DNA from 3 places in the Lachnospira rogosae (ex Hitch et al. 2025) genome. Region 1 is predicted to be linked to each of the others. Evidence: predicted binding sites of a transcription regulator. Region 1 holds the regulator's gene; each other region holds the start of a gene.

The links. Region 1 encodes Rex, which represses fermentation and respiration genes when NADH is low (regulators of the CRP and FNR family bind a similar motif). Its sites were predicted from a motif close to ATTGTTAANTANTTAACAAT; they were not measured.
Region 2: the regulator Rex is predicted to act here: its motif matches at 1,268-1,287, upstream of hypB (hydrogenase nickel incorporation protein HypB).
Region 3: the regulator Rex is predicted to act here: its motif matches at 1,795-1,814, upstream of pflB (formate C-acetyltransferase).

The regions. Positions count from the first base shown of each region.
Region 1 covers NZ_JBBMER010000002.1:279,399-282,689, forward strand. Annotated here, with positions in the region: gene WMO14_RS03645 (NAD(P)H-hydrate dehydratase) at 1-398, opposite strand, end outside; gene WMO14_RS03650 (hypothetical protein) at 398-1,018, opposite strand; gene WMO14_RS03655 (redox-sensing transcriptional repressor Rex) at 1,045-1,680, opposite strand; gene WMO14_RS03660 (homocysteine S-methyltransferase family protein) at 1,811-3,291, opposite strand, start outside.
Region 2 covers NZ_JBBMER010000002.1:137,132-140,422, reverse strand. Annotated here, with positions in the region: gene WMO14_RS03035 (DUF6465 family protein) at 1-435, shown strand, start outside; gene WMO14_RS03030 (CarD family transcriptional regulator) at 598-1,095, shown strand; gene hypB (hydrogenase nickel incorporation protein HypB) at 1,453-2,124, shown strand; gene WMO14_RS03020 (FAD-dependent oxidoreductase) at 2,195-3,291, shown strand, end outside.
Region 3 covers NZ_JBBMER010000005.1:165,802-169,092, reverse strand. Annotated here, with positions in the region: gene WMO14_RS08505 (ATP-binding protein) at 1-537, opposite strand, end outside; gene WMO14_RS08500 (Crp/Fnr family transcriptional regulator) at 969-1,667, shown strand; gene pflB (formate C-acetyltransferase) at 1,899-3,291, shown strand, end outside.

The DNA of each region.
Region 1 (3,291 bases):
GCCAGTTCTCTTGATAAGCCATTGCCAAATAAGGCATCTACAATAACCCCATATTTAGAAAAATCCGGGCTATTAATACATTCTATGCCCAGATTCTTTATTATGTTCAATTGTATATCGAATTCTTTGGTAGAAGCGTGTGAGTTAATTATATACACATCCACATTGTAGCCCTTAAGATAAAGCTGTCTTGCCACCGCAAGTCCATCTGCCCCATTATTGCCACGTCCACATACGCATATAATGTCTGTATGTATATTTCCTTTAACCTTGCTTTCAATAGCTTCTGTCACTGAGAGTGCGGCTCTTTCCATAAGCACAACTGATGGTATACCAAGAGTATTAATTGAATAAGAATCCACATTCTTCATAGAAGCCGCATCTAATACATATCTCATTACTGCTTATCTCCTACATTGCCTTCATTAATTCTGTCAACTGCACTACAATTCTCAGGTCCGATAATATCGTGTATAAGAGAATACATATTATTATTAACAGTTTCTTTATCCTGTTTTATAAGAATATTCTTCTTAAGCTTGACTCTTGTAGCATTAATCCACTTATCAAGTACCTCTATATCCTCTGTATTGGCATTCATTCTGTCATAGCAGGCTTTAAGTGTCTCTGTAAGAAGCTTCTCGTTAGCCCTTGCCAATTCTCTTGGTACTTCTAAGAGTTCATCTTCAAGCGAAGCTATCTTGTCATTAGACTCCTGTATAAGTCTTTGGTTCTGGCTCATACGCTTCTGCTTCTGCCTGCTTGAATCATCATCTTCCATATTCTCAACAACATCATTGATAAGCTGCTTTTTAAGCTTCTTGATGTCTTTAATGTCATTATTAATTCTTCCCTGCTTCTTAAGCAGTTCATTAACCTGTTTCTCCCAATACGCAATCTCATCTGTCTTATTCTTCTCGTTAATAAGGTGATACCATCGCTCATCAAGCGTAAGAATCGGAATATTCTTAAATACATCACTATTCTTTAACAATTCATAAGTTATCTTAGACACCATCAATTCCCCCTTTGGATTTAATATCTTTATGAGTGCTTATTGGCAATTGTGTAAGAAAGTCTCATAAGGCTTTCTGATAAATGTACATTCTCAACTATTACGTCATCTGGCAGATTAAGATCTGTATGTGCGAAATTCCATATAGCCTTAATTCCTGCATCTGCAACCTGCTTTCCGATTTCCTTAGCCGCCTGCTTTGGTATTGTCAGTGCAACTATCTCTATATCGTTCTTATGTATAAAATCGGCAAGTTGATCCATCATCATTATATCTATTCCGTGAATGCTTTCACCTTTAAGCTCTGGATTGTTATCAAATACGCCGCATATAACAAAACCACGCTTCTCAAAGTCTGTATAATTAACAATAGCACGTCCAAGGTTACCAGCACCTATTATTATCATATTATGCTTCCTGTCTATTCCAAGTATCTTGCCTATCTCATCATAAAGATACTTCACATTATATCCATATCCCTGCTGTCCAAAACCTCCGAAATTATTGAGGTCCTGTCTTATCTGTGATGCTGTAACTTTCATTCTCACACTTAAATCTTTAGATGAAATCCTCTGAACACCACTTTCTATAAGTTCGCCCAGATATCTGTAATATCTTGGCAATCTTCTTATAACAGCCGATGAAATCTTCTTATTCTCTTCCATAACATTCTCCATTCCTGTGCAATACTGCTACGAAAAGGAGATGGGAAACCTGTAATTACCAGCTTCCCATCAGCCTTCAAAATTAATGTTAATTATATAACTATTTTGCTAAAAAGTAAAGAAATGTACTCTATCCAAGCACTCTCTTAGCAATATCCACAGACTCCTTTGCATCCTTTGAATAGAAATCCGCATGTATTTCCTTAGCATATTCAGGAGTAAGCACTGCTCCTCCTACCATAACCTTACAATCAAGATTGTTCTTATGTATAAGTTCTATTGTCTTTTTCATTGAAACAAGTGTTGTTGTCATAAGTGCTGACAGACCACAAAGCTTCGCACCATTTTCTTTAATCGCATCTACAACAACCTGATATTCAACATCCTTTCCAAGATCAATAACCTCATAACCATAATTCTCAAGAAGTACCTTTACGATATTCTTTCCAATATCGTGGACATCTCCCTTAACCGTCGCAATAACAATCTTTCCCTTGCTTACAGGTGCATTATTGCTCATAATCATATGTTTTCTTATAACCTCAAACGCTCCCTGTGCAACGCCAGCCGCCATTATAAGCTGTGGCAGGAATAATGTTCCCTTCTCGAACTCCTCACCTATCTTATCAAGTGCAGGAATCAAGGCATTATTAACAATGTCCATAGAATCCATACCTGCAAGAAGTTCTTCTGTTATTGCTGCACCTTCATTTTTTAGACCTTTCTCTACTGCATAGAATAAGTCATCACAGGTATAACTGCCCTTCTTATCCTTAAGATTAACACTTCCACCTGCCTGTGCTGTCTGACCACCCTGTACTGCATTTGCCGCTGTATTCATTGGATTAATCTTGCTTATATTAGGCATTGAAGCATAAGCCTTAATATAATCAACAGAATTCTTATCTATATTGGCAAGAAGCTTATATGCCCTTACTGCCCCCATCATCTCATATATGTTAGGGTTAATAATCGCAAGATCAAGACCATTCTGCATAGCCATTGTTAAGAAAATGTGATTGACAAGCACTCTGTTAGGAAGTCCGAAAGATATATTCGATACACCAAGCACCGTCCTTAAGCCAAGAGTATGCTTAACCTCATAAAGTGCATTAAGCGTTTCCATTACCCCCTCCTGTTCGGCTGAGGCTGTAAGTGTAAGACAGTCTATATATATATCCTCTTTAGGAATTCCTATAGCTATTGCCCTGTCCATAATCTTTCTTGCTATGGCAACTCTGTCTTCTGCTTTCTTAGGAATACCATCTTTATCAAGAGCAAGGCCAATTACTGCCGCACCATATTTTTTTACTATTGGCAGAATGTTATTAAGAGAGTCTTCTTCTCCATTAACTGAATTGACAATCGGCTTACCATTATATACTCTTAATGCAGCATCAAGAACCTCAGGTATAGTTGAGTCAAGCTGGAGAGGCACATCCACAACCGACTGAAGTGCTTTCACAGTATCAACCATCATCTGTCTTTCATCAATTCCCGGAAGTCCTACATTGACATCAAGAATATCAGCACCCGCACCAGTCTGTTCTAATGCCTGTCCAAGTATATAATCCATATCATTATCTAAGAGTGCCTGCTTAAATACCTTTT
Region 2 (3,291 bases), 140 kb from region 1:
ACTGTTGAGACAGTAAAGAAGGCAGCCGGGGAAACTAAGGAAGCAGCCAAGAAGGTTGAAGCTGATGTAAAGGCAACAGCTAAGAGTGTAGAGGCAGAAGTTAAGACAGCAGTCACAGCTAAGAAGGCAGCAGTTAAAAAGACAGCTTCTAAAGCAGCAGCTAAGACAGCAGCTAAGGCTGTTAAGGAAGTAAAGGCAAAGAAGCCAGCCATTAGAAAGACAACTAAGGCAGCTAAGAATACTTTTGATAAGGAGTTATTCTTCCAGTATGCTAATAAACAGGTTGATGAGGAAACTCTTGTTGCAAGAATAGTTGAAGATGCTAAGGAACAGAATGTAGAGATTAAGGAACTGAAAATGTACTTAAAGCCAGAAGATAATGCATGTTACTATGTTGCTAACGGCAATGTTGCAGGACGTGTTAATCTCTATTAATTCCAATTGATACATAATGTTAAAGGACTGTGGTGTATGTATGATGCCACAGTTCTTTTTTGTTCTTTATAAAGAATTTTAAAAGAAAATATTTTGAAAAAATTGTCGAATTGATGTATAATAATACTCAAGTTGGTAAAGTACACAGAAATGAGGAGTTATATGTTTGAAGTTAATGAAAAAGTTGTTTATGGAGTTGTAGGTGTATGTGAGATTGAACAGATAGGCAGACCACCTATAAAGGGAATTGACAAAGATTATTATTTTCTTCAGCCTGTATATGACACTAAAGGTATTATATATTCGCCAGTTGAGAATAACAAAGTTATGATTAGGAGCATAATTGGCAAGGATACCTGTATCAAGCTTATTGACCGTGCTAAGAATTGTAAGAAGGATGAGGCACTCAATGAAAAGATTCACCCATCCAGGTATGACGAGATGGTTAAATCACAGGACGTTATACAGCTTATGCACCTTGTAAGAGCTTTGTTTAACATAAAGAATGACAGAGCAAAGGAGTTAAGGAGAATGAAGTCGGCAGATAACCGTATGCTTGCAACAGCAAGAAAGCTTCTTTACGGAGAGATAGCAGCGGCTATGAATGAGGACTACACTGCAATGTCAGAGCAGATGGACAATTATCTGTCAGTGCTTTGATTTTAATCAGAGAAATCCTGTTTGATTAAATAATATATTTTATCCAGTGTTTTAGATAAATGTAATTAATGGTAACATTCAATGATTGCATTTTATCAATAACACTGGTTTTTTTATTTTAAAACATATATAATAATATTATTATGATAAAGCTTGATTTCGTGAATTGATAATTGACATTTTTTTAACATATTGCTATCATAGTGCAATACGCATAAAAGCAGGGATTGATTACGGCATAATTTAGTCAGACTTTTATTGACAATTAAATATTCACATAGTATGTAATAAGCTATTGTTATGGCTTGGCATATGTGAACAGCTTTATTAGCTCATATTAAATCAGGGAGGTTAGCAGTGAAGGACGTTAGGGTTATTGAAGTGAAAAAAAGCGTGTTTGAAAGTAACGATGAACGTGCCGCTCTTTTAAGAAAAGATTTAAAAGATAAAGGTGTATTTCTTTTAAATCTTATGTCATCACCGGGGGCAGGAAAGACAACAACTCTTACAAGAACGATTGAACAGTTGAAAGATGACTTAAGAATAGGCGTTATGGAGGCTGATATTGATTCAGATGTTGATGCAATAACAATTGCTGATACAGGTGCTAAAGCAATACAGCTTCATACTGGTGGAATGTGTCATCTTGATGCTGATATGACAAGACAGGGAATTGATGAGCTTGACGATAGTGATATTGATCTGGTAGTTCTTGAGAATGTCGGAAATCTTGTCTGTCCGGCGGAGTTTGATACAGGTGCGGTAAAGAATGTTATGATTCTTTCGGTACCAGAGGGTGATGATAAACCGCTTAAATATCCCCTTATGTTTTCAGTGTGTGATGTTGTGCTTATCAATAAGATTGATGTTATGGAATATTTTGATTTTGATATTGAACAGTGCAGGGAATATATCAGAAGAAGAAATCCTGATGCTAAGGTAATACCTGTCAGTGCCAAGACAGGTGAAGGAATATTAGAATGGACAGACTGGTTAAAGAACCAGGTTATTGAATGGAAAGAAGCATAATCATAATGAGCATAATTATTTAACGTGAGCAACGAAGATAAAAGCCTTTATAAGGTGGAAAGGACAATTTATGGGTAAAGAAGAATTTAAAAATCCTCATCCGGAACTTCCGGTAAGAGAGCCAATACTTAAGCTTGGCAAGATGATAACAGACAGAGTGCCAATTAAGCTTGGCTTTGAAAAATTAACAGCAGATAGTCCGGAATACTGGGGACTTGCACCAATATGTACAGATGAACAGGCCAATATAGCATTAAAAATGGGTGTCCGTAAGCCTAAGACACTTAAGCAGATGGTGCAGATTACAGGAATGGACGAGAAAGAACTTGAAAAGCAGCTTGAGCAGATGTCTTTTAATGGTCTTTTGGAATATAACTGGGAAAACCCACAGCACGAGAAGCAGTATGTTCTTCCAATGTTCGTACCAGGAAGTGCTGAATTTACTAATATGAATTCCACAGTTCTTGAAGAACATCCAGAGATGGGACGTTTTTTTGAGAGAATGAGCCGTCTTCCATTGGAAAAGATTACTCCTATGGTGCCACCAGGGGGTGCAGGAATTGGTATGCACGTTATTCCGGTAGAGAAAGCTATTGATATGAATAACGAGGCAATATCTTTAGAGAAGATATCATACTGGCTTGATAAGTATGATGGCAAATATGCAGCAAGCCCATGTTCATGCCGTAAGTCAAGAAAGACTTATGATGAAGGCTGTGCAGATGATCCAGAGGATTGGTGTATAGCTGTTGGTGATATGGCTGATTATGTTGTTGAAACAGGCAAGGGCGGTCATTATATCACTAAGGAAGAAGCACTTGAGATATTCAAGAAGGCTGAAGACAATGGTTTTGTTCACCAGATTACTAATATTGACGGACAGGACAAGATATTTGCTATATGTAACTGTAATGTTAATGTCTGTTATGCACTTAGAACATCGCAGTTATTTAACACACCTAATATGTCACGTTCGGCATATGTTGCCAAGGTAACTAAAGAGAACTGTGTAGCCTGTGGCAAGTGTGTTGAATACTGTCCGGCAGGAGCTGTAAAGCTTGGACAGAAGTTATGTACTAAGGACGGAAGCGAGATTAAGTATCCTAAAATGCCACTTCCATCAGAGCAGAAGTGGGGACCACATATGTGGACAGAAGATTACAGGGA
Region 3 (3,291 bases), on a different contig from region 1:
TACAGCCTTTTCAACTGCATACTGCAATCCACCACAGCAAGGTACAGTCATACGTGTTACAGTTATGCTCTTTATGTTATTATTCTTGAATATCTCGGTTAATTTCTCAGAATAGTCAACCATATCAAGCTTTGGACATCCGATAAGTGTTATGTGGTTACGCATAAAATCGTGGTGGAATGTACTGTAGGCATAAGCTGTACAATCTGCTGCAATAAGAAGGTCAGCTCCATTAAAGCATGGTGCAAAAGGAGATACAAGCTTAATCTGTACAGGCCAGTTGTTAATCTGGTTTCCACTTGCCGCTTTGTTAGCAAGTACTTCAGCTTCATTATATTCAGGAGCTTCACGCTCAATAAAACGAATTGCATTCATAGGGCAGGCTGGCAGACAGTCGCCAAAACCGTCACAATAATCATCTCTTAAAAGCTTAGCCTTTCCGTCAACAATTCCAATAGCTCCCTCGTGACAGGCGTGTGCACATAAGCCACAGCCGTTGCAGAGTTCTTCATTAATTTCTATAATCTTTCTTATCATAATCAAATAAATCCTCCTATTTATAGTAGTATTTTTATTTAATAGAAAATTCTGATAAAAATTCCTGTTAAATAAAAAGCCCTCTGGGCAGATTCACCATACGGCGGTAATGTAGATGCCACTAAAGTGTTCCGCCATAGGTGGAGAATCCTGTGAAACAGGATTCTATCCTGCAGACCCGCTAAAATGTCTTAATAAGTATATGTTGTGGTTATTTTCAGCCATATTTTCATAGCTGGCTGATTAGTTTGAATTATATCTTAACTACCTGGTAAGTATAATATTAAATATTAATAAAGTATGTTGTAAATACAACAAAAATAAGATTATAATGTAATGAGTGCAAAAGAAAAGGAAGCGGCTGCGAATAGACACCGTAGATTTTATAGATTATTTTATGAATAATATAGAGAAGAATAGGATTGAAGAATATGGGCAGAATATTATATGACATTTCACAGGATTATATGGGAGTTATACAAAAGAGCAGGCTGTTTAGCGGTATAGAACCAGACGAGGCTAATGGAATGAGCAAATGCCTTGAGATAACATTTCGCGAGTATGACAAAGAAGAAGTTATATTTAATGAAGGCGATAAAATATCCAAAATAGGTATGGTGATTCAGGGCAATGTGAGCATAGAAAAGGCTGATTACTGGGGCAACAGGCATATTATGACATATGTGTCAGCGGGTGAAATATTCGGAGAGGCATATGCATGCAGTAACGACAAGACATCCAATGTAGAGGTTGTTGCGGCAGATAAATGTATAGTTGCATTTCTTGACACATACAAGGTTATGACGGTATGCAGTTCATCGTGCCAGTTCCACAGTAAGCTTATTCATAATCTTATATATATGCTTGCTGACAGGTGTGTGGTTATGAACGAGAAGATTACACATTTATCCAAACGAAGCACTAAGGAGAAAGTATTGTCATATTTATCAGCAAGAGCCGCCAAATGTGGGAGTGATGAGTTCGATATACCATTTAACAGGCAGCAGTTGGCTGATTATCTTTCAGTTGACAGGAGTGCAATGTCAGCAGAATTAAGCCGTATGAAGAAAAATGGAGAAATTGATTTTAGGAAAAATCATTTTATTATAAAATGTCGTGATAAACAATAATCTGCCGCTGTAAAGACACATAATTTGGAAGAAAATGTTAATTTAAGCCGTCATTGTATAAAACTAAAAACAACTAAAAAATGTATTGAAATTAATTGACAGGGGTGTTAATATACCCTTGCGAGAGATAGTTAAGAAATTAACATTTCGCTTTATATTTTTGAGAGTTTTGTATACAATATACAAACTATTATACAAATTAACAGTTATTTTATTAAGGAGGAACCAATAATGGTAAATTTTGATCAGTGGAATGGTTTCAAAGGCAGACTTTGGAAAGAAGAGATCAATGTAAGAGATTTCGTTCAGAACAATTACAAGCCATATGATGGAGATGAAAGTTTCCTTGAAGGACCTACAGAAGCTACTAACAAGCTTTGGGGAAGACTTCAGGAATTACAGAAGGAAGAAAGAGCTAAGGGCGGCGTACTTGATATGGAAACAAAAGTTGTTGCTGGTCTTACAGCTTATGGTCCTGGATATATAGATGAATCTATGAAGGAGCTTGAACAGGTAGTTGGTCTTCAGACAGATAAGCCACTTAAGAGAGCATTTATGCCTTATGGTGGTATCAAGATGGCAGAAGAATCATGCAAGAACTATGGTTATGAACCAGATCCAGAACTTCATAAGATCTTCACAGAATATCATAAGACACATAACCAGGGTGTATTCGATGCTTATACACCAGAGATGAGAAAGGCTCGTCACAGCCACATCATCACAGGTCTTCCAGATACTTATGGACGTGGACGTATCGTAGGTGACTACAGAAGAGTTGCTCTTTACGGTATCGACTTCCTTATGGAAGAAAAGAAGAAGGATCACGCTAACTGTGGTTGTGGAACAATGACTGATGACGTTATCCGTTTAAGAGAAGAAATATCTGATCAGTACAAGGCACTTGCAGGTATGAAGAAGATGGCTGAAAGCTATGGTTATGATATCAGCAAGCCAGCTACTAATGCTAAGGAAGCTGTTCAGTGGTTATACTTTGGATATCTTGCAGCTATCAAGACACAGAATGGTGCTGCTATGTCTGTAGGTCGTGTATCTACATTCCTTGATATCTATATTCAGAGAGATCTTGAAGCTGGTACTCTTACAGAGAAGGAAGCTCAGGAACTTATTGATCATTTCGTTATGAAGTGTAGAATGGTTAAGTTCGCAAGAATTACATCATACAACGAATTATTCTCAGGAGATCCTACATGGGCTACTCTTGAAGTTGGTGGTACAGGTATCGATGGACGTTCAATGGTTACAAAGAACGACTTCAGATTCCTTCATACACTTGAGAACATGGGACCTTCACCAGAACCAAACCTTACAGTACTTTATTCTTCAAGACTTCCAGAAAGCTTCAAGAAGTATGCTGCTAAGATTTCTGTTGATACATCTTCAATCCAGTATGAGAACGATGATGTTATGAAGGTAACATGGGGCGATGATTATTCAATCTGCTGCTGTGTATCTGCTACACAGACAGGTAAGGAAATGCAGTTCTTCGGAGCTAGAGCAAACCTTGCTAAGTGCTTACTTTACGCTATCAATGGTGGTGTAGATGTTAAGAACAGAGAACAGGTTGGTCCTGCTTACAAGCCAGTTACTTCAGAATATCTTG